Regions from separate parts of the Microbulbifer sp. THAF38 genome, predicted to be linked through region 2. Evidence: predicted binding sites of a transcription regulator. Region 2 holds the regulator's gene; the other holds the start of a gene.
The links. Region 2 encodes sigma-54, which starts transcription at its own class of promoters, with help from an activator protein. Its sites were predicted from a motif close to TGGCACANNNNTTGCNNT; they were not measured.
Positions count from the first base shown of each region.

Region 1: glnL (nitrogen regulation protein NR(II)) is a predicted target of sigma-54. The motif match lies at 5,628-5,645, and genes of this name have one in related genera.

Region 1 is NZ_CP045369.1:4,409,510-4,421,361, forward strand. Features, by position in the region: gene FIU95_RS19135 (D-Ala-D-Ala carboxypeptidase family metallohydrolase) at 1-588, shown strand, start outside; gene FIU95_RS19140 (AI-2E family transporter) at 669-1,781, shown strand; gene FIU95_RS19145 (peroxiredoxin) at 2,005-2,544, shown strand; gene FIU95_RS19150 (PAS domain-containing protein) at 2,605-2,937, opposite strand; gene ntrC (nitrogen regulation protein NR(I)) at 3,063-4,469, opposite strand; gene glnL (nitrogen regulation protein NR(II)) at 4,473-5,555, opposite strand; gene FIU95_RS19165 (DUF4124 domain-containing protein) at 5,905-6,555, opposite strand; gene glnA (glutamate--ammonia ligase) at 6,774-8,180, opposite strand; gene thiI (tRNA uracil 4-sulfurtransferase ThiI) at 8,500-9,984, shown strand; gene typA (translational GTPase TypA) at 10,212-11,852, shown strand, end outside.
Region 2 is NZ_CP045369.1:3,504,447-3,516,298, reverse strand. Features, by position in the region: gene mgtE (magnesium transporter) at 1-904, opposite strand, end outside; gene FIU95_RS15200 (HPr family phosphocarrier protein) at 1,012-1,281, opposite strand; gene rapZ (RNase adapter RapZ) at 1,302-2,162, opposite strand; gene ptsN (PTS IIA-like nitrogen regulatory protein PtsN) at 2,294-2,758, opposite strand; gene hpf (ribosome hibernation-promoting factor, HPF/YfiA family) at 2,759-3,049, opposite strand; gene FIU95_RS15180 (RNA polymerase factor sigma-54) at 3,231-4,688, opposite strand; gene lptB (LPS export ABC transporter ATP-binding protein) at 4,882-5,607, opposite strand; gene lptA (lipopolysaccharide transport periplasmic protein LptA) at 5,694-6,251, opposite strand; gene lptC (LPS export ABC transporter periplasmic protein LptC) at 6,238-6,804, opposite strand; gene FIU95_RS15160 (KdsC family phosphatase) at 6,804-7,343, opposite strand; gene FIU95_RS15155 (KpsF/GutQ family sugar-phosphate isomerase) at 7,404-8,375, opposite strand; gene FIU95_RS15150 (phospholipid-binding protein MlaC) at 8,785-9,438, shown strand; gene FIU95_RS15145 (BolA family protein) at 9,526-9,759, shown strand; gene murA (UDP-N-acetylglucosamine 1-carboxyvinyltransferase) at 9,802-11,064, shown strand; gene hisG (ATP phosphoribosyltransferase) at 11,124-11,759, shown strand; gene hisD (histidinol dehydrogenase) at 11,774-11,852, shown strand, end outside.

The DNA of each region.
Region 1 (11,852 bases), 910 kb from region 2:
AAAACGCGCGATTTGGGCGAGCGAATCCTCAGTCCCATCGAACTCCTGCCACTACCGGGAACCCCTGAGGTTTACGATATCCAGGGATACCCTGCAGCCTCAGAGCGGGTCTTTAGCCGCTTTCTCAAGCAGAAGGAAAACCAGGCTCTATTTGCCAAGCTAAAGAATTACCTGCACATCAATCGGGTGGACCAAGTGGTAGCCCCCTTTGAACTCCTGCGCCAGGGCAGCGACTGGCGGGATCTGGATGAACCTGCCTTCGCTATTCCACCAGTGGAAAACTGGGGATTAATGATTTACACCCTGAGGGTGCTGCAACGGGAAATAGTGCCACGCATCGGCCCCGTTACCGTAGTCTCCGGCTGGCGTACCACCAGCTACAACAGCAAGGCCGGCGGTTCCAAAGGCAGTAAGCATTTGCGCTTTTGCGGCCTGGATATAGTGCCGCAGAAAAAATTCAGCCGCGAACAATTAGTTCCTGTCCTGAGAGATATCCACAAACACAAAGGCAAACAATGGAATATGGGGCTGGGCATTTATAAAGGTATTCGCTTTCATGTAGACACCTGTGGTTACAGGCGCTGGTAAATCCCCCTTGCTTCTGCTTAGATAGATCGCAATTTAGGCGCCCGATACCACAGGGCTTTGCAGAAGTAGAGGGAGTTCCAGTGCAGGAAAAATTAGAAAGGCGCTCATTTATTCTTTCGCTGATCTTGGTGTCAGTGGCTTTTATGGTACTGATTAAGCCCTTCTTCACACCAATTTTTTGGGCTTGTGCTATCGCCCTGATTTTTTATCCCGTGTACCGCCTATTAATGCAGCGCTTTCCCAGTTCTCCCAATTCCATGGCGCTGCTGACCCTTTTTATGTGCATCGTGTTATTGGTGATACCAGTATTGGTGGTCGCCACCTCCTTTATCAATGAAGCGGTAACGCTTTATCAGAAGGTGCAGGAGGGACAAATCGATGTATCTAAATCCCTAGAACAGGTGCGCAGCGCCTTTCCGCGCGTTAACGACTTCCTTGAGGGCATCGGTGTAGATATCGACGAGGCCAAGAAGCGTTTACTTGGCGGGGTAATGAATGCCGGCAGTTTTATTGCAAAAAACGCAATAGAAGTGGGACAGAACACTGTCAATTTTTTTGTCATGCTCGGCCTGATGCTCTACCTCACTTTCTTTTTAATTCGCGACGGGGAGAGGCTGGTCAACTTGATTATTCACGCACTGCCACTTGGTGATGAGCGTGAGCACCTGCTACTGGCTAAGTTTGCCGAAGTCACCCGGGCCACTATTAAAGGCAACCTGGTCGTCGCAATTACCCAGGGTAGCCTGGGCGGCATTATTTTCTGGGTACTCGATTTGCCCGCCCCCCTGTTATGGGGTGTGTTGATGACCCTATTATCATTACTGCCCGCCGTTGGTGCAGCACTGATCTGGTTTCCTGCAGCGATCTATCTGTATGGGGTTGGCGAGCCGGTCAAGGCCACCATACTACTGGCCTACGGATTTACCGTAATCAGCCTGGTGGACAACTTGCTGCGCCCCATCTTGGTAGGGCGGGATACCAAGCTGCCAGATTACCTGGTGCTGTTTTCCACCGTGGGCGGCCTGATACTGTTTGGCATCAGTGGCTTCGCCATGGGCCCCCTGCTAGCCGCATTGTTCCTCGCTTTCTGGGAAATCTTTATGCGGGAGTTTGTCCACCCGGAAGATATGCTGATGCCACCTAAACCCGAAGGCAACGATATGCTGATGCAACCAAAGAAAGATAGCGAGTAATTTGAGATCACTTTCTTTTTTAACCGCGTTGTCGAAACCTGAACTCGGTTTACTGCAGCGCTTTCGAACATTTTTTGATCTGACTCATGGCGTGAGCACTGGTCAGTCATATTTGGTAAAGATGGAAGATGCGGCAGGTCTTAGCCATATAAGCGTCATATACTAATGTGAGGCACACAATGGCAATAGATTAGACGCCAATTTTGCCAGAGCGGATGTCCCTATGAAATATTGGTTAACCCTGATTGTCGCCACCATGCTCAGCTTGCCGCTGATGGCGCTGGAAGTCGGGCAAAAAGCGCCTGACTTCACCTTGCAGGGCACAGATGGAAAGACGCACTCGCTAAAGGACTATGTGGGCAAGACCGCGGTGGTTATCGCCTGGTATCCCAGGGCTTTTACTAAAAACTGCACAATAGAGTGCAAATCCCTGGCCAAAAACGGTGACCAAATCCGGGCCTTTAACGTCACCTACTTTATGGCCAGCACCGATAAGCTCGACGAAAATGTCCGATTTTCCAAATACAATTCCGCCGACTTCCCCCTACTCAGCGACCCCACGGGAGAGGTTGCGAAAGCCTACGGTGTACTCATTCCCATTATCAAACTCGCCCGGCGCGTCACTATTTATATCGGCAAAGATGGGAATATTCTAAAAATCGATAAAGATATCAATCCCGCCACCAGCGCAGAGGATATCGCCAGTAATCTGGCCAAACTTGGCGTGGAGAAAACAGAAAATGCGGAGAGGGTAAAACAGTAATCAGCATGCGAACCCGGTCACCCCTGAACCGGATTCATAAGGCAGATGACAGTACTTCGCTCAGTCACTAATAAAAGAAATGCCGAAGCAGCACTGCTGCCCTTCAAAGTCGTCGAGCCACTTGCAAACACTCAAGTTGGCCCTGCCCTCAGAGGATTTATCGATAAATTCATGAGAATAGATGGGCTCTCCTGAGGCGAAGACCTTTAAGTCATCATCTCGCAATTCCACAGCGTTATCCGACCAGGGCAGCTGGGCATCGGTCTTGCCTTCCACTTCCTCGCCGGCCAATTCACAAATTTTGCGATTTCCCCAGAGATATTTTCCCTGCCGGTCTTTTACCCAAAACAGGAATGGCACTTTTTCAACAACAGAAAGCTCTTCGATTTTCACAAAAACCCTCCCTTATCGTTTCAGTAATAAGAGCTACAAATTCACGCTAAGGAGAATTTTAGGTGCTGAAAAGAATATTTCCTTTTTTGGCCTCTCTATTTTTTTTGCCGATTAAAAGCGCGAAATTACTCTCCGTTCATCCCCAATTCCTTCAACTTCCTCGTCAGGGTATTGCGTCCCCAGCCAAGCAGATCCGCAGCATCGCGCTTGCGCCCGGCGGTGTGTTTTAACGCGATTTCTATCAAAGCTTTCTCGAAGGCGGGTACGGCTTCGCTGAGAATTTCCTTGCGTCCGGCGCTGAGCGCTTGATCGGCCCAGATGCGCAAGGCTTTTTGCCAATCCAGCGGTGCTTCGGTCTCATTGCTCTGCTGGTGCAATTCTTGCGGTAGGTCTTCGATATGCACTTCGCGACCAGAGGCCATTACGGTAATCCAGCGACAGGTGTTTTCCAGCTGGCGTACATTGCCGGGCCAATCGAGGCCGGAGAGATATTCCTCGGCATCTTTACTCAGAATTTTTGGCTCTACACCGAGGTCTGCGGCGGCGGCATTGAAGAAGTGGCGCACCAGCCGCGGAATATCCTCGCGCCTGTCCGCCAGGCGCGGGATGTGAATTCGAATCACATTCAGGCGGTGGAATAAGTCCTCGCGGAATTTATGCTCGCGCACCAACTCCTCCAGGTTCTGGTGGGTGGCGGCAATGATACGCACATCCACTTTTACCGGAGTATGGCCACCAACCCGATAAAACTCCCCATCCGCCAGAACACGCAGCAGCCGGGTCTGGGTCTCCGCCGGCATATCGCCAATTTCATCTAAAAACAGAGTGCCGCTATTGGCCTGTTCGAAGCGACCGGCCCGCTGGGCGCTGGCGCCGGTAAAGGCGCCCTTCTCGTGCCCGAACAGTTCGGACTCCATCAGGTCTTTGGGGATGGCGGCCATATTGAGGGCGATAAACGGCTTGTCACGGCGAGGGCTGTGGTTGTGCAGGGCCTGGGCCACCAGCTCCTTACCGGTTCCCGATTCGCCATTAATCAACACGGTGATATTGGAATGGGACAGGCGTCCAATAGCGCGAAATACTTCCTGCATGGCCGGCGCTTCGCCGATGATTTCTTTGTTACCGGTACCATTATCCGGCTCAGCCCGTTCTTCCTGGACCTGCTCCTTGGCGTGCGCCAATGCGCGCCGCGTTACCGCTACAGCCTCGTCAATATCGAAGGGTTTGGGTAAATATTCGAAGGCCCCGCCCTGGTAAGCGGCAACCGCACTATCGAGATCGGAGTGCGCGGTCATAATAATAATTGGCAGGCCCGGACGCTCCGCCTGAAATCTTTCCAACAATTTAAAACCATCGGAACCGGGCATGCGAATATCGCTGATCACTACATCCGGGGAGTCGCTGTAAAAATCATCCAGGGCGCGATCACCGCTTTCATAGCACTGGGTCTCAATCCCCTCCCGCGACAGTGCCCGCTCCAGTACCCAGCGGATTGATCGGTCGTCGTCAATAATCCAAACGCGATTGCCCATTCTCTAGGTTCCTGTATTGGCTGATTCGGTAACAAGTGGCAGGTAAATCTGGAAGACACTGCGACCCGGTCGGCTGTCGCATTTAATTAGGCCACGGTGTTGGTTGATAATATTTTGCGAGATAGACAACCCCAGTCCCGAGCCCTCGGCACGACCGGAAATCATCGGGAAAAAAATGCGCTCGCGGATCTCCTCGGCAATCCCGGGGCCGTTGTCTTCAATTTCGATACGGCAAACCAGCGGGCAGTGGCGTCGACCAATGGTGAACTGGCGCTGCACGCGCGTGCGCAACACGATTTCCCCATTGGCGAGGCCGATACTCTCATCAATGGCCTGCATGGCATTGCGGGCGATATTCAACAGGGCCTGGATCAATTGCTCTGGGTCCGCCGGTACATCGGGAATTGAGGGATCGTAATCCCGGCGAATCTGCAGCTGCCCCCCGCATTCGGCCTCGACCAATTGTGCCACCCGCTCGAGTATCTCGTGCACATTGCTGGGCACCAGTTGTACTGGCTGGCGGGGCCCCAGTAGTCGATCGACCAGATTACGCAGGCGATCCACCTCTTCGATAATGATCTGGGTGTACTCTTCCAGGGAGGCGTCGGGCAGTTCGCGCTGTAGTAACTGTGCGGCACCGCGAATCCCGCCGAGGGGATTTTTCACCTCGTGGGCCATGCCTCGCACCAGGTTGCGTGCGGTTTCCTGAGTGCTGAGCAGTGCGTCCTCACGGGCGATGCGCAGCAGGCGATCCATCGGCTGCACCTCCACCAACAACACCCCCAGCTCCGGCACAGGGCTGACGGAGTAATCCACGGTCCGCGTTTTCAGATTATGCAGGCGCCAGCGGGCGCGGCGCACGGTGAACTTTTCCCCGGTGAGGAGCGCGTTTTGCAACGCCTTTTCTGCGGCGGCGGATTCCCGCACCACCTCCTGCAGTGGCATGCCTTCGACCCGCGCATTGGAGGCAGCCAACAGATCCTCAGCGGCATTATTCAGGTAGCAAAGCAATAACTGGTCATCCAATACCAGTACCGCTGAAGTAAGACTGTCTAAAAGCTGACGCAGCTGGCGATCATTAAGCATTCAATCGTTTCCGCTTTCTAACGGGCCCGGACACTCTCCTGTACCCGGCGCGATAACCCCTTGTATCTAGCCAGTGCAAAAAGCAAACCAAAATGGCGCACAGGATTATCGGGGGGCGCGCCCAGAGGCCCCAGAACTCTCCCCAACCTCCAAGCGTGCACGACCATGAGACTGATTAAGCCGCCGCAGGCACAGGCAAAACTGTTGAGACAAAACCGTGTGCGCACCATATTAGTGCGCAGAGCAAAATTTAACCAGGCGGATCTGGGGTGGAAGCCACCGCCACAAAAAAGTTATTTGCGGTGGCGGCATACGAGGAGGCCGCTTAAGGAGTGGCTTAGGCAGTGGATCAGGGAGTGGGCTGAGCCTGGGGAATACCCGGTCCCAGCGGGGCTTTGGGAGCTTGCGGTGCGCGCGGCGCCGGGTTGTCTGGCAGCTTGCCGCCAGGACGTTTCACATAGAGCGTAATCACCTGGGATTTGGCCAGTACCTGGCCGTTGGCATCGGTGAGTACCGCCTGCACGGTGTGGGTACCCCGCTCGAGTAGGGAGATATCCAGGCCCGCTCCCGAGGAGCGACCACTCCAGGGCTTGCCATCCACCACCGCAAAGAAACTCGCCCCTTCCGGGTACACCGGCTGCACATCCACCTGCAGCGGAATAAAACGCTGTCCAGGTGGGATGGTGGCGTCATTTAAGGGGCTCACTATCTGAATAGAAAACGGGCCAGAGTAACCGTCCTTGGCCTTGTCACCTTCATCTTTTGGCGACAACTTGCGGGTCGGCAGGGTGCGCGGCAAAGCGATTGGCTGCACATTAATTGGGGCCAACTCTACCCTTTGCGCCTGCCCATTGGGGGGCGGCGTATCGCTGAACGTCACCTGACCATCCGGGCCGACAACCTTGTAAATGGTACTAGAGGTGGTTCCGCCATCGGTGCCGGCGAGGGCCAGCAGGGGAACGGCAAGAAAAAGTGCCTGCAACAGTTTTAAATATCCCATAGCTCAATCAGCCGCGAAGCGGTACTCCTTGTGCTTGCCTACAAACGGGCTCCAATCTGCAGAGGGGCAGGCTTTCTAATCCACGAACGCTATATCGGCCACAGACGGCGAAAGTAACCCCCTCAACCGACAGTGTACCCCCAATAAAAAAGCCCGCACCAGAGAGGGGCGGGCTTTTCGAGAACGGCTCGACGGCATCGGCGTGATGCCGCTCGCCATTACACGGAGTAGTACATATCGAACTCGACCGGGTGAGTGGTCATGTTCAGGCGCTCAACCTCGGCGCGCTTCAGGTCGATGTAGGCATCGATAGCGTCGTCGGTGAAAACACCACCTTCAGTAAGGAAGGCGCGATCCTGATCCAGTGCGTCCAGGGCACCTTCCAGGCTAGCGGCAACAGTCGGGTACTCGGCCAGCTCTTCCGGCGGCAGGTCGTACAGGTCCTTGTCGGCAGCGTCGCCGGGGTGGATCTTGTTATTGATACCGTCGAGGCCCGCCATCAGCAGCGCTGCGAACGCCAGGTATGGGTTTGCGGTCGGATCCGGGAAACGGGTCTCGATACGCTTGCCCTTCGGCGAAGTCACATACGGGATACGGATGGAAGCGGAGCGGTTGCGCGCGGAGTAGGCCAGGATAACCGGGGCTTCGAAGCCTGGCACCAGGCGCTTGTAGGAGTTAGTGGATGCGTTACAGATCGCATTCAGGGCGCGCGCGTGCTTCACGATACCGCCGATGTAGTAAAGGGCGGTCTCGGACAGGCCCGCGTAGGCGTCGCCGGCAAACTGGTTGACACCGTCCTTGGTGAAGGACTGGTGTACGTGCATACCGGAACCGTTATCGCCAACCAGCGGCTTGGGCATAAAGGTCGCGGTCTTGCCGTAAGCGTGCGCCACATTGTGCACGGCGTACTTGAGGATCTGTACTTCGTCCGCTTTCTTGGTCAGGGTGTTGGCGGCAACGCCGATCTCACACTGGCCGGCAGTGCCCACTTCGTGGTGATGCACTTCAACGCGCAGACCCATCTGCTCCATAGCGGAACACATGGCGGCACGCACGTCGTGTAGGGAGTCAACCGGAGGCACTGGGAAGTAACCGCCTTTCACCCCGGGGCGGTGACCGATATTGCCCTCGGCAAAGCTGTGGCCGGAAGACCAGGCTGCCTCTTCGGAGTTGATCTTGTAGAAGGCGCCACCCATTTCGGCACCCCAGGTGATGTCGTCGAATACGAAGAACTCGGGCTCGGGACCGAACAGTGCGGTATCGCCCAGGCCAGTGGACTTCAGGTACTCTTCTGCGCGCAGTGCGATGGAACGCGGGTCGCGCTCATAGCCCTGACCGGTGATCGGGTCGACGATGTTACAGCGAATAATAACGGTGCTTTCGTCGGTGAAGGGGTCGAGAAAAGCGGTCTCGTCATCCGGCATCAGGATCATGTCGGACTCGTTGATGCCTTTCCAGCCAGCGATAGAGGAGCCATCGAACATCTTGCCCTCTTCGAAGAACTCGTCGTCAATCTCCGACACGGGCACAGATACGTGCTGTTCTTTACCCTTGGTGTCGGTGAAGCGCAGGTCTATCCACTTAGCCTCACTCTCATTAATCAAACCGAGCGTTTTCGCTGACATTGCTGTCCTCCAGGTCTTAAAAAGTATTTGGTCGCTATGCCTTTGCTGCCGGCATTCGCTCTTTACCTGGCGTGAAATAAAGCAAAGAGTGTGCCAAATTAGGGCAGTGGCGTCACAGCCGCGACTGGTGCCGGTGCGGGCCCCAGCACTGGGCCGACTGGGGCAGGATAGATGTATTGTGCCCGTGCAGCCACAGCTAAATGCACCAATTTGGCACATTTACTCTCCTGCTCGCGCAGAAATAGTGCACAACCAACTTGCCTCCGGCTAGTTTATAATGCCGCACCTTCTATCAACATGCGGTACCCCACGGATTCCCATGCACTTTGTCGTCAAGTTTTTTCCCGAGATCACCATCAAGAGCAACCCCGTGCGCAAGCGTATGTCGCGCCAGCTCAAGGACAACCTACAGCGCCTGCTGCGCCAGCTGGACGACCGAATCCAGGTGCGCAAAGACTGGGAAAAGATCGATGTGATCGCCCCGGACGCCGTGGCCCACCTTGGCAGCCGCATTGAAGAGGTGCTATCTCACACCCCCGGCATCGCCAACTTCTCCCGCGTGCGCCAGTTCCCCCTGGGCGACCTGCACGATATGTACGAGAAGACCCTGTCGGTGTGGGGCCCCGCCCTCAAGGACAAGACCTTCTGTGTGCGGGTAAAGCGCACCGGCGACCACGACTTCAAATCTCTCGATGTGGAGCAGTACGTGGGCGGCGGCCTCAATAAAAATACCGAAGCGGCCGGGGTGAAACTGAAAAACCCGGATATCACGGTGAAGCTGGAGATCCGCCACGACAAACTCAACGTGGTCGAGGAGCAGCACGCAGGCCTCGGCGGCTTCCCCCTGGGTACCCAGGACCCGGTGCTGTCGCTGGTTTCCGGTGGTTTCGATTCCACTGTGGCCAGCTACCTGACCATGAAACGCGGAATCCGCACCCACTTCCTGTTCTTCAATCTGGGCGGGCGCCAGCACGAGCTGGGCGTTAAGGAAGTGGCCTACTACCTGTGGAACAAATACGGCGCCTCCCACCGGGTGCGCTTCGTCACAGTGCCCTTCGACGAAGTAGTGGCAGAAATCCTCGAGCGCGTGGACGACTCCCATATGGGTGTAATTCTCAAGCGTATGATGCTGCGCGCCGCAGAAGTTATCGCGAAAGAGCTGGAAGTGGATGCCGTGGTAACCGGTGAGGCCATCGCCCAGGTTTCCAGCCAGACCCTGAAAAACCTGTCCGTGATCGATAGCGTCACCGATACCCTGGTACTGCGCCCGCTGATCACCAGCGATAAGACCGATATCATCCGCACCTCACGGGAGATCGGCACCGAGGAGTTCGCCGCAAATATGCCCGAATACTGCGGCGTGATCTCGGTGAAGCCCACCACCCGCGCCAAGATCGAGAAGGTGGAATCCGAGGAGAACCGCTTCGACTTCACCATCCTCGACCGCGCCATTGGCAACCGCTCGATTCAGAATATCGACGAGGTGATCGAAGAGGTGGACGGCGAGGCGCCGGAAGTGGAAATCCGCGAGGAGGCCGGCAACGCGGTGGTGATCGATATCCGCCATCCAGATGAAGAGGAGATGGACCCGCTGGAGCTTGATGGCGTCGAAGTAGAGACGATCCCCTTCTACCGCCTCAATAACAGCTTTGCCAAGCTGGATCAGGAGCGCGAGTACCTGCTCTACTGTGCGCGCGGCGTGATGAGCCGCCTGCATGCTTCCCACCTGCTGGACGAAGGCTTCCGCAATGTGGGCGTGCTGCGCCCACAGATCCCGCACCGCCCCGACGGCATCAAGAAGTAGCCGTCATTGCCCGGCGCGGGCGGAGCTGTCGCCCGCGCCCTTCTCGCTTTCTTCTCACGTTCTTCACCAGGTCGCCATTCTGCACACGACCGGTGATTTTTTACTCAAAATCACTCCCAATTGTCATGCGGCCCCCCTATAATCGCCGCCTTTGGCCGGAATGCTGCTGTAGAAACCCCGCAGGCCCCCGCCCCGATTTACCAAGTTTTAACGCCCAGAGGCCCCCAGTGATAGAGAATCTGCGCAATATTGCGATTATTGCCCACGTTGACCACGGCAAAACCACCCTGGTGGACAAGCTGCTCTCCCAGTCCGGCACACTCGACCGCCGAGACGAAGGCGCCGAGCGGGTCATGGACTCCAATGACCAGGAGAGAGAGCGCGGCATTACCATCCTCGCCAAGAACACCGCCATTCGCTGGAACGACTACCGCATCAATATCGTCGACACCCCAGGGCACGCCGACTTCGGCGGCGAGGTAGAGCGCGTACTGTCCATGGTCGACTCCGTATTGCTGCTGGTAGACGCGGTGGACGGCCCCATGCCGCAGACCCGCTTCGTTACCCAAAAGGCGTTTGAGCAGGGCCTCAACCCCATCGTGGTGATCAACAAGATCGACCGCCCCGGCGCTCGCCCCGACTGGGTGATGGACCAGGTCTTCGACCTGTTCGACAGCCTCGGCGCCACCGATGAACAGCTGGACTTCCCTGTTGTCTACGCCTCCGCCCTGAACGGCATCGCCGGCCTCGACGACACCGATCTGGCCGACGACATGACCCCGCTGTTCCAGATGATCGTGGACAAGGTAGAGCCGCCCAAGGTAGACCCGAAAGGCGCTTTCCAGATGCAAATTTCCGCCCTGGATTACTCCAGCTATGTGGGCGTTATCGGCGTTGGCCGTATTACCCGCGGCACCCTGACCCCCAACCAGCAGGTGGTAGTGCTGGACCGCGAGGGCAAATCCCGCAAAGCCAAGGTTCTGCAGGTGATGGGTTACCTGGGCCTTGAACGCACCGAGGTGGAGCAGGCCAGCGCCGGCGATATCGTCTGTATTACCGGTGTGGGCGAACTGAATATCTCCGATACCCTGTGCGACCCAGATACCCCTGAAGCCCTGCCCGCCCTGAGCGTGGACGAACCCACAGTGAGTATGACCTTCCAGGTCAACGACTCTCCTTTTGCCGGACAAGACGGCAAATACGTAACCTCGCGCAATATCAAGGAGCGCCTGGATCAGGAGCTGATCCACAACGTGGCCCTGCGTGTAGAACAAGGTGATTCCCCAGACAAATTCCGCGTTTCCGGCCGCGGTGAGCTGCACTTGTCGGTACTGATCGAATCCATGCGCCGTGAAGGCTTCGAGCTGGGCGTTTCCCGCCCGGAAGTGGTACAGCGGGAAGTCGACGGCGAAATCCACGAGCCCTACGAAGAGGTAGTGATCGACGTTGAGGAGCCACACCAAGGTCCAATTATGGAAGAGCTGGGCCTGCGCAAGGCCGACCTCACCAATATGGAGCCGGACGGCAAAGGCCGCGTGCGCCTGACCTTTATCGTGCCTTCCCGCGGTATGATCGGTTTCCGCTCCCAATTCCTTACCATTACCAGCGGTTCCGGCATTATGACCAGCATCTTCGACCACTACGGTCCGGTGAAGCAGGGTGAAGTGGCCAAGCGCATCAACGGCGTACTGGTCTCCATGGTGAAGGGCAAGACCCTGGCCTACGGCCTGTTCGCACTGCAGGACCGCGGCCGCCTGTTCCTGGGCCACGGTGAAGAGGTCTACGAAGGCCAGATCGTCGGCATTCACTCCCGCGGCAACGATCTGGTGGTAAACCCTACCAAGGCCAAGCAGCTCACCAACGTGCGC
Region 2 (11,852 bases):
CAGTAAGTAGGTTGATACCGAGCCAAAGCGCGCGTCTACGGGCAGTTCGCCTAACCGGGGCAAAAGTATCCTCTTCTTCATCGAGGCCCGCCATGCTCATTAGGGAGTGATCGGCACCCTCGCGGATAACGTCGACGATATCGTCGATGGTGATACGGCCCAGTAGGCGGTTGTCCTCATCCACTACCGGTGCGGTGATCCAGTCATACTTTTCAAACAACCGGGCGACTTCGGTATCGCGCATATCTGCGGGTATCGGTTCCACATCGGTATTGACCACCTCGCGAACTGTGACGGATGGGTCTGTAGTGAGAAGCTTGGAGAGCGGGAGTAGACCGATATATTGGCCCTGGCGATTGACCACAAACAAGCTGTCTGTGGACTCCGGCAGCTGTTCATGGCGGCGTAGGTAACGCAGCACTACATCCAGGCTCAGGTTGGGCCGCACCGATATGGTATCGGTGTCCATCAGGCCGCCAGCGGTGTTCTCATCGTAAGCGAGAACACTTTCCACCCGCAGGCGGTCTGTTTCGCTCATTGCCGAGAGGACTTCCGAGACGACACGCTCGGGGAGCTGCTGGAGGATATCTGCGATATCGTCCGCGTCCAGCCCCTCCATGATCTCCACCATCTCCTCAGTATCCATGGTGTCGAGGATCTGGCTTCGGACCTCATCGGTCAGCTCTTGCAGAACCTCACCCTCGACATCCCGGTCGATCAGATTCCACAGAACCTGGCGGATACGCGGAGGTGAGCTTTCCAACAGTTGCGCAATGCTCTGGGGCGTAAGGGTTTTGAGCATGCGCCGGACTTCCTGCCCGGTACCACTATCGAGAGCGGCGAACAACTCACTGAGCTGGTTTTGCGCGCGGAACTTGATTTCGGCTTGGGGTGGGCTGGACACGATAAATCCTTACTGCTCAGCGGTGATTAGGAGGACAGAGGCCACGGAAAGGTCGTGGTGCTTTAATACCATGGCGGACTCTATCCACTGCCGGTTGCCTTTGCAAACTACTCGGCTTCGCCGAAGCGCTCAGAGACCAGGGTGCAGATGGCATCGAGTGCGTCGCTCTCATCACGGCCCTCCACCTCCAGCTCCAGTTCAGTACCCTGGCCGGCGGCGAGCAACATGAGCGCCATCACGCTTTTACCGTCCACGGATCTGTCTCCGCAGTTCACTTTGATATTTGAAGAAAAGCGGGCAGAGGTCTGGGCAAATTTACTGGCTGCGCGGGCGTGTAGCCCGAGTTTGTTAATGATGATGAGACGCTGCTTTTGCATAGGGGCTTGCGGTGTTTCGACTATCTCTGTTGTTCGCGGTGACGGACTTGAATATTGCCAAATTTATGCAGAAAAGTACGGGCTAGTTGCTCAACCATATATACCGAGCGGTGCCTTCCTCCGGTACAGCCAATGGAAATACAGGTATAGCTGCGGTTGCTCTCTTGGAAGGAGGGCAGCCAGTTCTCTAAAAAGCCTGTGATGTCCGCTTCCATTTTGTTGGTTTTTGGATAGGAGCGTAAAAACTCGGCTACTTCGGGGTCCAGCCCGGTTTTTTTTCTCAGGCTGGGTTCCCAATAGGGGTTTGGCAGGCAGCGCAAGTCGAACATCAAGTCAGCATCCACGGGTACGCCGTATTTAAAGCCGAACGACTGAAAAAGGATTGCCATTCCCTCTGAGTGTTCGCCCACCACTCGGCTTTTAATTAGCTCTCGCAACTCATGTAGGCCGAGGCTACTGGTATCGATCACCATATCTGCCATGGCTGAGATCGGTGTCAGCAGTTCCCTTTCTTGTTTTAAGGCCTCGAGTAAGTGGGTGCAGTCATTGCTGAGGGGGTGTTTTCGGCGAGTCTCGCTGAAGCGCTGAACGAGGACGGGTTCACGGGCATCCAGGTAGATAATGTCACACTGGACACCTGTGCTGCGCAGGGCTTCTATGACACGTGGAGCCTGCTTGATATCCTGCCAGAGGTTGCGTGCGTCTATTCCCAGAGCTAGGGGAGTGTCCCCCTTTGGGGTTTGTTGCTCGGCCCGCTTAATCAGTTCGGGCAGCAGGCTGATCGGTAGGTTGTCAATGCAGTTAAAGCCCACATCTTCGAGCAATTGTAGTGCGGAGCTTTTACCGGAGCCGGAGCGGCCGCTGATAATGACCAAGCGCATGGGGACCCCCTCTTTTTAGCTCTTTATACCATTTAATTGCTTGAGAAATGGTGTTTTTATTCCTAACGGTAATTTAAGGAGTGATTCAGTAGAATCTCAGTTGTTACCAGAATAAAAGTACAAAACCAGAATCAGGCTGCTGCGGCAGAATCTATGGCTAGGGCGTAGAGCTCATCACTACTTTCGGCTTTTCTCAACTTATCCCGGACTTGGCTGTTGGAAAAAAGCGCAGCGATTTCTGCCAGTGTATCCAGATGTTGTTGCTCTGAATCTTCAGGGACGAGTAGGACAAAGAGTAAGTCGACAGGTTGCCTATCGATAGCGTCGAAATCTATGGCGGGTTCGATTGTGCAAAGCACGCCTATAGGTTGCTCACAGCCAGGAAGACGGCAGTGAGGTATGGCTACCCCCTCGCCAATACCCGTCGAACCCAGGCGCTCCCGAGCGATCAATTGGTTGAATGTTGTGTCGGAGTCATGCTGTGGATATTGTTCGGCGATGGCTTGGGCAATATTGAGCAGCAATTTCTTTTTGCTGCTCCCCGCCAGGTGGCAAAGGCTTAGGCGGGGAGAAAGTAAAGCTTCCAGTGTCATAATTCAGCGGTGGTTCTGCAACTTCTCTTTGTGTTTTTTCAGTTGGCGGTCCAACTTATCTGTAAGCGCATCGATGGCTGCGTACATGTCTTTGTCTTCCGAACCCGCACAGAGGTCGTGACCATTGATATGTACTCGGGCTTCAGCTTTCTGGATCAATTTATCTACAGATAGAATAACTTGCGCGTTGGTTATGTTGTCATAATGCCTTGAGAGCTTTTCCAGCTTGTTCTCACAGTAGTTGCGCATTGGTGAGCTAACGTCGACGTGGTGACCACTAATGTTGATCTGCATGGATTTCTCCTTACCAGGTGCATCACAATACGGCGAGCCTCCTTTCGGGTCGCAACCCTACTAGGAAGTGGCCCAGAATGGAAGGATACACTCAAAGTTTGGAGTTCGGTTGCGAAGACGTAGCAACTGACGCCAGGTTATGACTTGCTCCGCCTTTTTGGTCGCGCCCGGTATGGGCAAATTAAACTAGGCGCTTCCTTTCACTGGAGGAGGGGATACCCATTGATTCGCGATACTTGGCTACTGTGCGGCGGGCTACTTTGATGCCCTGCTGGTCTAGTTCCTGGGTAATTTTATTGTCGGATAGCGGCTTGCGTGGCGTTTCCGAATCAATCAGCTTTTTGATCAGGGCGCGAATGGCGGTTGAGGAGGCATCTTCGCCGGAGTCTGTGCTCACGTGACTTGAAAAGAAATACTTGAGTTCAAACACACCACGGGGTGTGAGCATGTACTTTTGGGTGGTTACCCGGGAGATGGTGGACTCGTGCATGCCAATGGACTCGGCAACGTCTGCCAGCACCATGGGGCGCATGGCTTCTGGCCCCTCCTCAAAAAAGCCTTGCTGCTTTTCGACAATACAGTTGGCGACTTTCAGCAGGGTTTCGTGGCGACTCTGCAGGCTCTTCATAAACCAGCGAGCTTCTTGCAGATGGTCCCGCAAAAAGTTGTTATCTCTGGAGTTATCCGCACGCTTAACCATTGAGGCATAGTGATTATTGATTCGAATCTTGGGAGTGATCTCTCCATTCAATTCTACTTGCCAGCGCAGGGCCTTGCGGGAAACGATGATATCCGGGATTACATAGTCCGGCTCCTGCCCGCCAAAGCTCTCTCCCGGATTCGGGTTTAGTGTCTGGATGAGGCGAATGGCCTCGCCGAGCTGGGCCTCGTTAAGGCGTGTGCGCCGACTCAGCTGGCGAAAATCTCTTTTACCGAGCAAGTCTAAGTGTTTTTCAATGATGCTTTGCGCTTGGTCGAGCCAGGGGGTGGTTGGCGGTAACTGTTGCAGTTGCAATTGCAGGCATTCTTTTAGCTCCCGAGCCCCACAGCCGGCAGGCTCGAACTGTTGGATGGCCTTTAAGACTGCCAGTACTTCATCTTCATCTACAGCTAATGAGGAGGCAACATCCTCTATTGAGGTGCCCAGGAGGCCGCTGGGGCTTATGCTGTCAATCAGGTTTTCACCGATCCACTTATCCTGCTCGGATAAAGGGGTCAGGTTCAGTTGCCAGCGCAGGTGGCCTTGTAAGTCGACAGAGATGGAGTTGCGTTCGTAGCTGAGGGTATCCAGCTCTGGGTTTCCGCTGTGACTGGTGTAGATATCATCCCATCGGGAGTCGACAGGAAGCTCGTCGGGAATTGCCTGGTCCCAGTCCCCCTCAGCAAGCTCTCGTTCCTCAGCCGCTTGTGAAGTATTGTCCTGCACCCGCTCTGATTCGTGCTCAGTCAGAGATTGGCCATTCTCCACCTTTGAGGGTTGTTCCTCGCTATCCGCCTCCAGCATTGGATTGCTATCCAACGCCGCCTGAACCTCCTGCTGAAGGTCAAGGGTAGACAGTTGCAGAAGGCGGATCGCCTGTTGCAACTGGGGAGTCATAGTCAGTTGTGTGCCGAGCTTGAGCTGGAGTGACTGCTTCATAGTGGAGAGCCGCTGGCCGATAAGACAGTGTTTAGATCAATTTGTCCTAAGATGGCGCAGACTACCCCTCCCTCTAATTTATTACAAGCAATAAACGTGCCGATCCAGTGATAGATGTTAGACTCGAGGTGGCTGAAGTATGAGGAATTAAGCTCAAATTGAAAAATTTAAGGATAGGGATTGCCGCTTCATCTTAAATGGTAAATTCATGTCCTAAATAAACTTCCCGAACCTGCTGGTTGGCAAGAACATCTTCTGGTGTGCCTTCAGCGATTATGTGGCCCTCGCTGACAATGTAGGCGGTCTCGCAAATATCGAGGGTCTCGCGCACATTGTGGTCGGTAATGAGTACTCCGATATCTCGATCCCGCAGGTGGCGGATGATTTCTTTGATATCGTTTACCGATATGGGATCCACGCCGGCAAAAGGTTCGTCTAACAGGACAAAACTGGGATTGGTGGCCAGGGCGCGGGCGATTTCTACTCTGCGGCGCTCGCCCCCAGAGAGTGCCATGCCCAAGCTCTGCTCAATATGGGTAATGTTAAATTCCTCAAGCAGGGCTTGAGCCTGTTGCTGTCGCTCGGCTCGCGAGAGGTCTTTGCGGGTTTCTAGGATGGCGAGAATATTGTCTTTTACGCTCAGGCGGCGAAACACGGAGGCTTCCTGGGGAAGATAGCCGATGCCTTTGCGTGCGCGCCCGTGCATAGACAGTCGGGTAATACCTTCATCGTCGATCATCACCCTGCCTGCATCGGCCTGAACCAGCCCGGCAATCATATAAAAACAGGTGGTTTTACCGGCGCCATTAGGGCCTAGAAGCCCGACAACCTGTCCGCTGGAAACACTGACGGTGACATCCTGGACAACTTTTCTTTTTTTATACTGTTTCGCGAGGTGTAACGCTTTGAGCGTTGGCATAGTGTGTACCGAAATCTATCCATGCCGCGGGCAGAGTGATGCCCGCCGGTGCAAATAATATCTGTTGCTTAGCGCCTGAGTGAAAGTTAGGGGGCTTGCTGCCCTTGGTTATCACTGGCGCCTTGCGGGTTCTCTTTCTTCTCGGGCTTCCATGTCATTTCTACGCGCCCCTTACCTGTTTGCCCTTTGGCACTCATTTGTTCGGTAGAGAGATCGTAGTCAATTTTTTCTGCGGCCAGTGTATTGCCCTCACGGTCAACGTGGGCCTTGCCTGTGAGCTGCAGTTCCTCAGAGCTCACCTGGTAAACAATACGTTGGGCTCTAGCTTTGACGGGATTTTCGCCCTGAAGAATCTTTTGTTGGAAATGCGCGGGCTTGCCTACGGCTATGACGCGACTGATCTCTTTTTCTGGAGTGAAGTAAACCTCGACGCGGTCAGCCTGAATTTTCAGCGAACCCTGAGTGATAACAACATTGTTGCTATATACCACCAAGTTATTGTTGAGGCCGGCATTCATTGCATCAGAACTGATGTTGATCCGCTGTTGGCGATCTTCTGGCAGTGCAACAGCCGTTGAAGCTATGAGCGCTAGTGCGGTAATAGCGGAGATTCTTAGCAAGTGGCGGTATTTAGTCAGTGTCATAGATGCTCTTTACGTCGGATAGGATTTCCATCCGGTCTTCATTCAGGTAAGCGCGCATACCCTTACCCGTTGTGCGGTTAGGGCCAGAGCTAATAGTAACAACTTTGTCTGTCTCGGCGAATTCCTTCGCGGGCAGAATTGTAATGCTCGATGTTTCCAATTTGATACCGCCAGGGGCGGGTAGTTCATCAATTACGACATCGCCATCCAAGACTACTCGTTCACCACGATTGTAAGCGACCCCTTTGCGGGACTCGGTACGCCACTTCGGCTGGTCATCCTGGTAAAAGAGCATGCGGGGTTCCGCCAGGTCTGCCCGGTCACGACGTTTAAACTGGTAGTAGGTAATCTGATCCGCATCTACCCGGTAGGCGAGATTTCCCTCCTCATTGAAGTGCCGTGTCTTAGCATTTCGGATGATCAGTTCTGCGGCCTTGTCATGCTGCTGGGGGGTTGGTCGTATCCCCAACAGCTGATCGGGCGGGCTTTCCGAAAGCCACAGGCCAACACTGATTAGCGATACTACTAATAGCAGCGGCAGCCAGGTGCGCATTATTGCTCTCCAATATAGGGGGCGAGAGCCGAGTCAAAGGTTCCCTGCGCCTGCATGATTCGATCACAGGCTTCGCGCACAGCGCCTTCTCCGCCGCGAGCTCGGGTTACCCACAGAGCGCGCTCCCTGACGGGGGCTGCGGCATTGGGAGGAGCTATGGGGCAGCCGATGCGTGTCATCACCAGGAGATCCGGATAGTCATCGCCGATGTAGGCGATATCTTCTAAGCGGCAGGGTTCCTCTGCAAAAAGTTCCTGCAGCGCGGTAAATTTGTCTTCGCGCCCTTGAATCAGTTTATTGATGCCCAAGTCGTGAGCGCGGCGCTCTACCACGGAGCTGCGCCGCCCTGTAATAATGGCTACGCGAACCCCGGAGTTTTGTAGCATCTTAATGCCGTGTCCGTCGAGGGTGTTAAAGGTTTTCAGCTCATTGCCATTGTTGTCAAAATAAAGTTTGCCGTCGGTGAGGACGCCATCTACATCCAAAACCAGCCAGCGTACTTTCTGCAGAGCCGCATTTAATTCTTTTTCTGAAACCACCAGAATTTTCCTTAAAATGTAAATAGGGCACTAACGTGCCCCGAAAATTAATTTAATCTTTCAGATTACGCCGGCGCGCAGTATATCGTGCATATGTAGTACGCCTATTGGGTGGTGGGTTTTATCCTCTACGACGAGCGCGGTGATTTTATAATCTTCCATAATACGCAGTGCTTCCGCAGCCAAAGTCTCGGCGGATACCGTTTTAGGGCGGCGGCTCATCACTTGATCCATAGTGGCCTTATCCAGCTCGATCTTGTGGTCGATCACGCGGCGCAAGTCCCCGTCGGTAAAGACACCGAGTAGTTCTCCCTTTGGATCGACAATGGTAGTCATACCAAACCCTTTGCTGGTCATCTCCAGCAAGGCTTTGGACAATAGAGTGTCTGGTTGGACCTGGGGCAGTTCTTCCCCGGCATGCATGACATCTTCCACCTTGAGTAATAGTCGCCGGCCAAGGGCTCCGCCTGGATGGGAGAAGGCGAAGTCTTCCGCGGTGAAGCCTCTTGCTTCAAGCAAGGCCACCGCCAGAGCGTCGCCCATGACCAGAGTGACGGTGGTTGAGGAGGTTGGCGCCAAATTAAGAGGGCAGGCTTCAGTTTGCACTGAAATATCCAGATTGACTTCTGCTGCCTGCGCCAATGGGGAGTCAGTCTTGCCTGTCATGCTGATCATGGGGATGCTCAGGCGCTTTAACAGTGGCAGTAAAGTCAGTACTTCTGCGGAAGAGCCCGAGTTTGAGATGGCGATCACCAGATCGTCCCGGGTGATCATTCCCAGGTCTCCATGGCTCGCTTCTCCAGGATGAACGAAAAAGCTAGGAGTACCAGTGCTGGCGAGGGTGGCGGCTATTTTGCGTCCGATGTGCCCCGATTTGCCCATACCCGTTACAATAGTGCGGCCGGGACATTGCAGGATCATCTCACAGGCGCGCTGGAAATTGCCGTTGATCCTTTGTTCCAGTGCGGCGACAGCTTCCGTTTCCATTCGAACGGTGCGCTTCCCAGCTTCCGTTATTAATTCTCGGGTCATTAAGTGCCTCTGCTTGCTCACTACTAATTTACTAACCTTTTAGCTATCGAAGGTATCTGTGATAACTCTCTTTGCCCTGCTTTCTCTGGGCTTTCACGCATAAGTCGCAGGTGTCACGCTTTGTTATTGTCGAAGCTGACCCTGCGATTGTCGTTCTAATCTATATTATTATGAACAGCTTAAAAGCGTGTAGGAAGGCTGGTCGATAGGGGATGCCAAATGACACGCTCGTACACTGCCACACCACCGGGCGCGGTCATGGTATAGTCTGCCGCCGCTGCTGTCAGCTATGTCACTCAGCGGATGAACGACAAATCCCCACTTCTGGGGAGAAATGCCAGCAGTCTCGTCATGGCACTTATTTACGCTGTGTGCGTCCAAGGAATGATTTGCTAATTGGAGAGTATTTGTGAATACATCATTTTGGATTGGTCGGTACGGGTTTTCCCGATGGCTAAGATTTGTACTTTGCGCAGCATTGGTGTCTGCTGTGGTCCCCGCTGCGAATGCCGATCAAAACCCTTATGTAATGATTGAGGGGGTTTCCCAAAAGCTGCTGGGTGTCATTCGCTCAAATGCCCAATATGCCAACTCTGACCCGCAGAGGTACTACAACGCCGTTGAGGGCGTGTTGACCCCGGTGGTGGACTTTGACTTTATTGCGCGCGGTGTTATGGGGCGTTATGCCAAGCAGGCTACCGCGACCCAACGCTCCCGCTTTGCCAGCACTTTCCGTCGGGACCTGGTGGCAACATTTGCCCGCGGTGTGGCGAATTTTGGCGACCTCGATGTGAAAGTGGTAAACCCTGGGACTTTACCTAGCGGTAACCGGGTTAATGTTTTGCAGGAAGTGCGCAGCAAGGAAGGTATCACCAAAGTCTCCTACACCCTGGTGCGCAACCGTGCAGGTGAGTGGAAACTGATCAACGTTATCTTGAATGGCGTTAATTTAGGTAAAACTTTCCGCAGCCAGTTTTCCCAGTCTATGCAGTCCTACGGGGATATCGATAAGGTAATCTCCAACTGGTCCGCCGGGCAGGATGTTGCCGATAAAGTGAGCTAGTCGGCGAACTTCAGGGTGCGCAGCTGCGCACCCTCCTCGATTCAAGTACACTTGCGTGCTGTTTTTCAACTAACGCAAATCCCTCCTATGCAACCAGATGAAATCAAAGCCCTCATTGAGGGTCATATCCCCGAGAGTAATGTCGACGTCGCCTTTGAAGGTAGTCACCTGATGGTAACTGTGGTGAGTAGTGCTTTCGAAGGTCTGAGCCGCTTGAAAAAGCAGCAGCTGGTTTATGCCGCGCTAAATGACAAAATTGCTGACGGCACCTTGCATGCCGTGCAAATGCAGACCCTTACTCCAGAAGAAGCCAGTCGATAACCTGTCGCCTGTATCCAGGCGACCCCCGAAATATGAGACCGAATGGATAAGTTAATAATAGAGGGTGGTAGTCCAATTTCCGGCACCCTGCGAATCTCTGGTGCAAAGAATTCTGCACTGCCAATTTTGGCCGCAGCACTTTTGGCTGATGGTCCGGTGCATATTCACAACCTGCCACACCTTAATGACATCACTACGATGATTACCCTGCTGCGCTGTATGGGGTGTGATATCACGGTTGATGAGAAGCTGGGTGTAGAAATAGACCCCCGTTCGGTCAACGATCTGACGGCGCCCTACGAGTTGGTAAAAACCATGCGCGCCTCGATTTTGGTGTTGGGCCCGCTGCTGGCCCGCCACGGTGTCGCCAATGTCTCTTTCCCCGGTGGCTGCGCTATCGGCAGTCGCCCGGTGGATATCCACCTGAAAGGGTTAGAGGCGATGGGCGCCGAAATAACGATTGATGGTGGCTTTATCCGGGCCCGCTCTAACGGCCGTCTTAAAGGCGCCAATATCGTTATGGAGAAGGTCACTGTAGGCGGTACGGAAAACCTACTGATGGCCGCGGTCTTAGCCGAAGGCACCACGGTATTACACAACGCAGCGCGCGAACCCGAGATCGTCGATCTGGCGGAATTCCTGATTGCCATGGGTGCTCAGATAGAAGGTGTTGGCACTGACACCATGCGTATTCACGGTGTTCCCAAGCTGGCTCCATGCACCTTCAGTGTTATGCCAGATCGTATCGAAACCGGTACCTTCCTCGCAGCGGCGGCTGCAGCTCGCGGCAAGGTTCGCCTTCTACACACGCGCGCGGATATCCTCGATGCAGTACTGTTAAAGTTTGAAGAGGCGGGAGCGCATCTGAGCTGCGGTGACGACTGGATTGAGTTGGATATGAAGGGTAATCGCCCCAAGGCGGTCAGCTTCCGTACCGCACCTTACCCGGCGTTTCCCACTGATATGCAGTCGCAGTTTACCGCTATGAATGCCGTCGCCGAGGGCAAGGCCGCAGTGGTGGAGACCATTTTTGAGAATCGCCTGATACAAGTACACGAGTTGAATCGTATGGGCGCGGATATCACTCTTGAGGGCAATACGGCGTTTGTCACCGGTGTCGAAAAGCTTAAAGGGGCACCCGTGATGGCTTCGGATTTACGCGCTTCGGCAAGTTTGGTGATTGCGGGAATGGTGGCTGAAGGTACTACCACGGTCGATCGTATTTACCATATCGACCGGGGTTATGAGTGTATCGAGGAAAAATTACAGCAACTGGGGGCGAATATTCGCCGAGTGCCTGGTTAGCAAATTGAGGCGGCCGCCTTTTGCTAAGGGCGGCCCTCGAAAATAAGCCGGCTTTAATAATGACTATGCAAATCACTATCGCCCTGACCAAGGGGCGCATCCTGCAAGAAACTCTACCTTTACTCGCAGCGGCGGGCCTGGAACCACTCGAAGACCTGGGGAAAAGTCGTAAGTTGATCTTCCCTACCAACTGCGAGGGGGTGCGCCTGCTCCTCCTGCGCGGTGTTGATGTTCCTACTTATGTGCAGCATGGCGCCGCGGATATGGGCGTTGCCGGCAAAGATACTCTGCTGGAGTATCGCGCCGATGGCATCTATGAGCCCCTGGATTTGGGTATCGCTCGCTGTCGTTTGATGACTGCGGGAGTGAAGGGGGCTGCCCTGCCAACAGGGCGGATCAAAGTGGCGACGAAATTTGTTGAGAGCGCCAAGCGTCATTATGCGGCTCAGGGAAGGCAGGCAGACATCATTAAATTGTATGGTGCCATGGAGCTAGCACCGCTGATGGATCTGGCCGATGAGATTGTGGATATTGTCGATAGCGGTAATACCTTAAAGGCCAATGGCCTGGAGGCCCGCGAAATGATCGCACATATCAGTAGTCGCTTGATCGTCAATAAGGCTGCAATGAAGATGAAGTATCAGCCCATTAGTGAGCTGATCGAAAAGTTGTCGGCGGCTGTCGCGCAAAACTAGAAGATTTTGAAGTTATGACTAGCAAGGTTATTCGCCGGCTGAATGCCACTGACACAAATTTTGATGGGCAACTAAAGCAACTGCTCGCTTGGG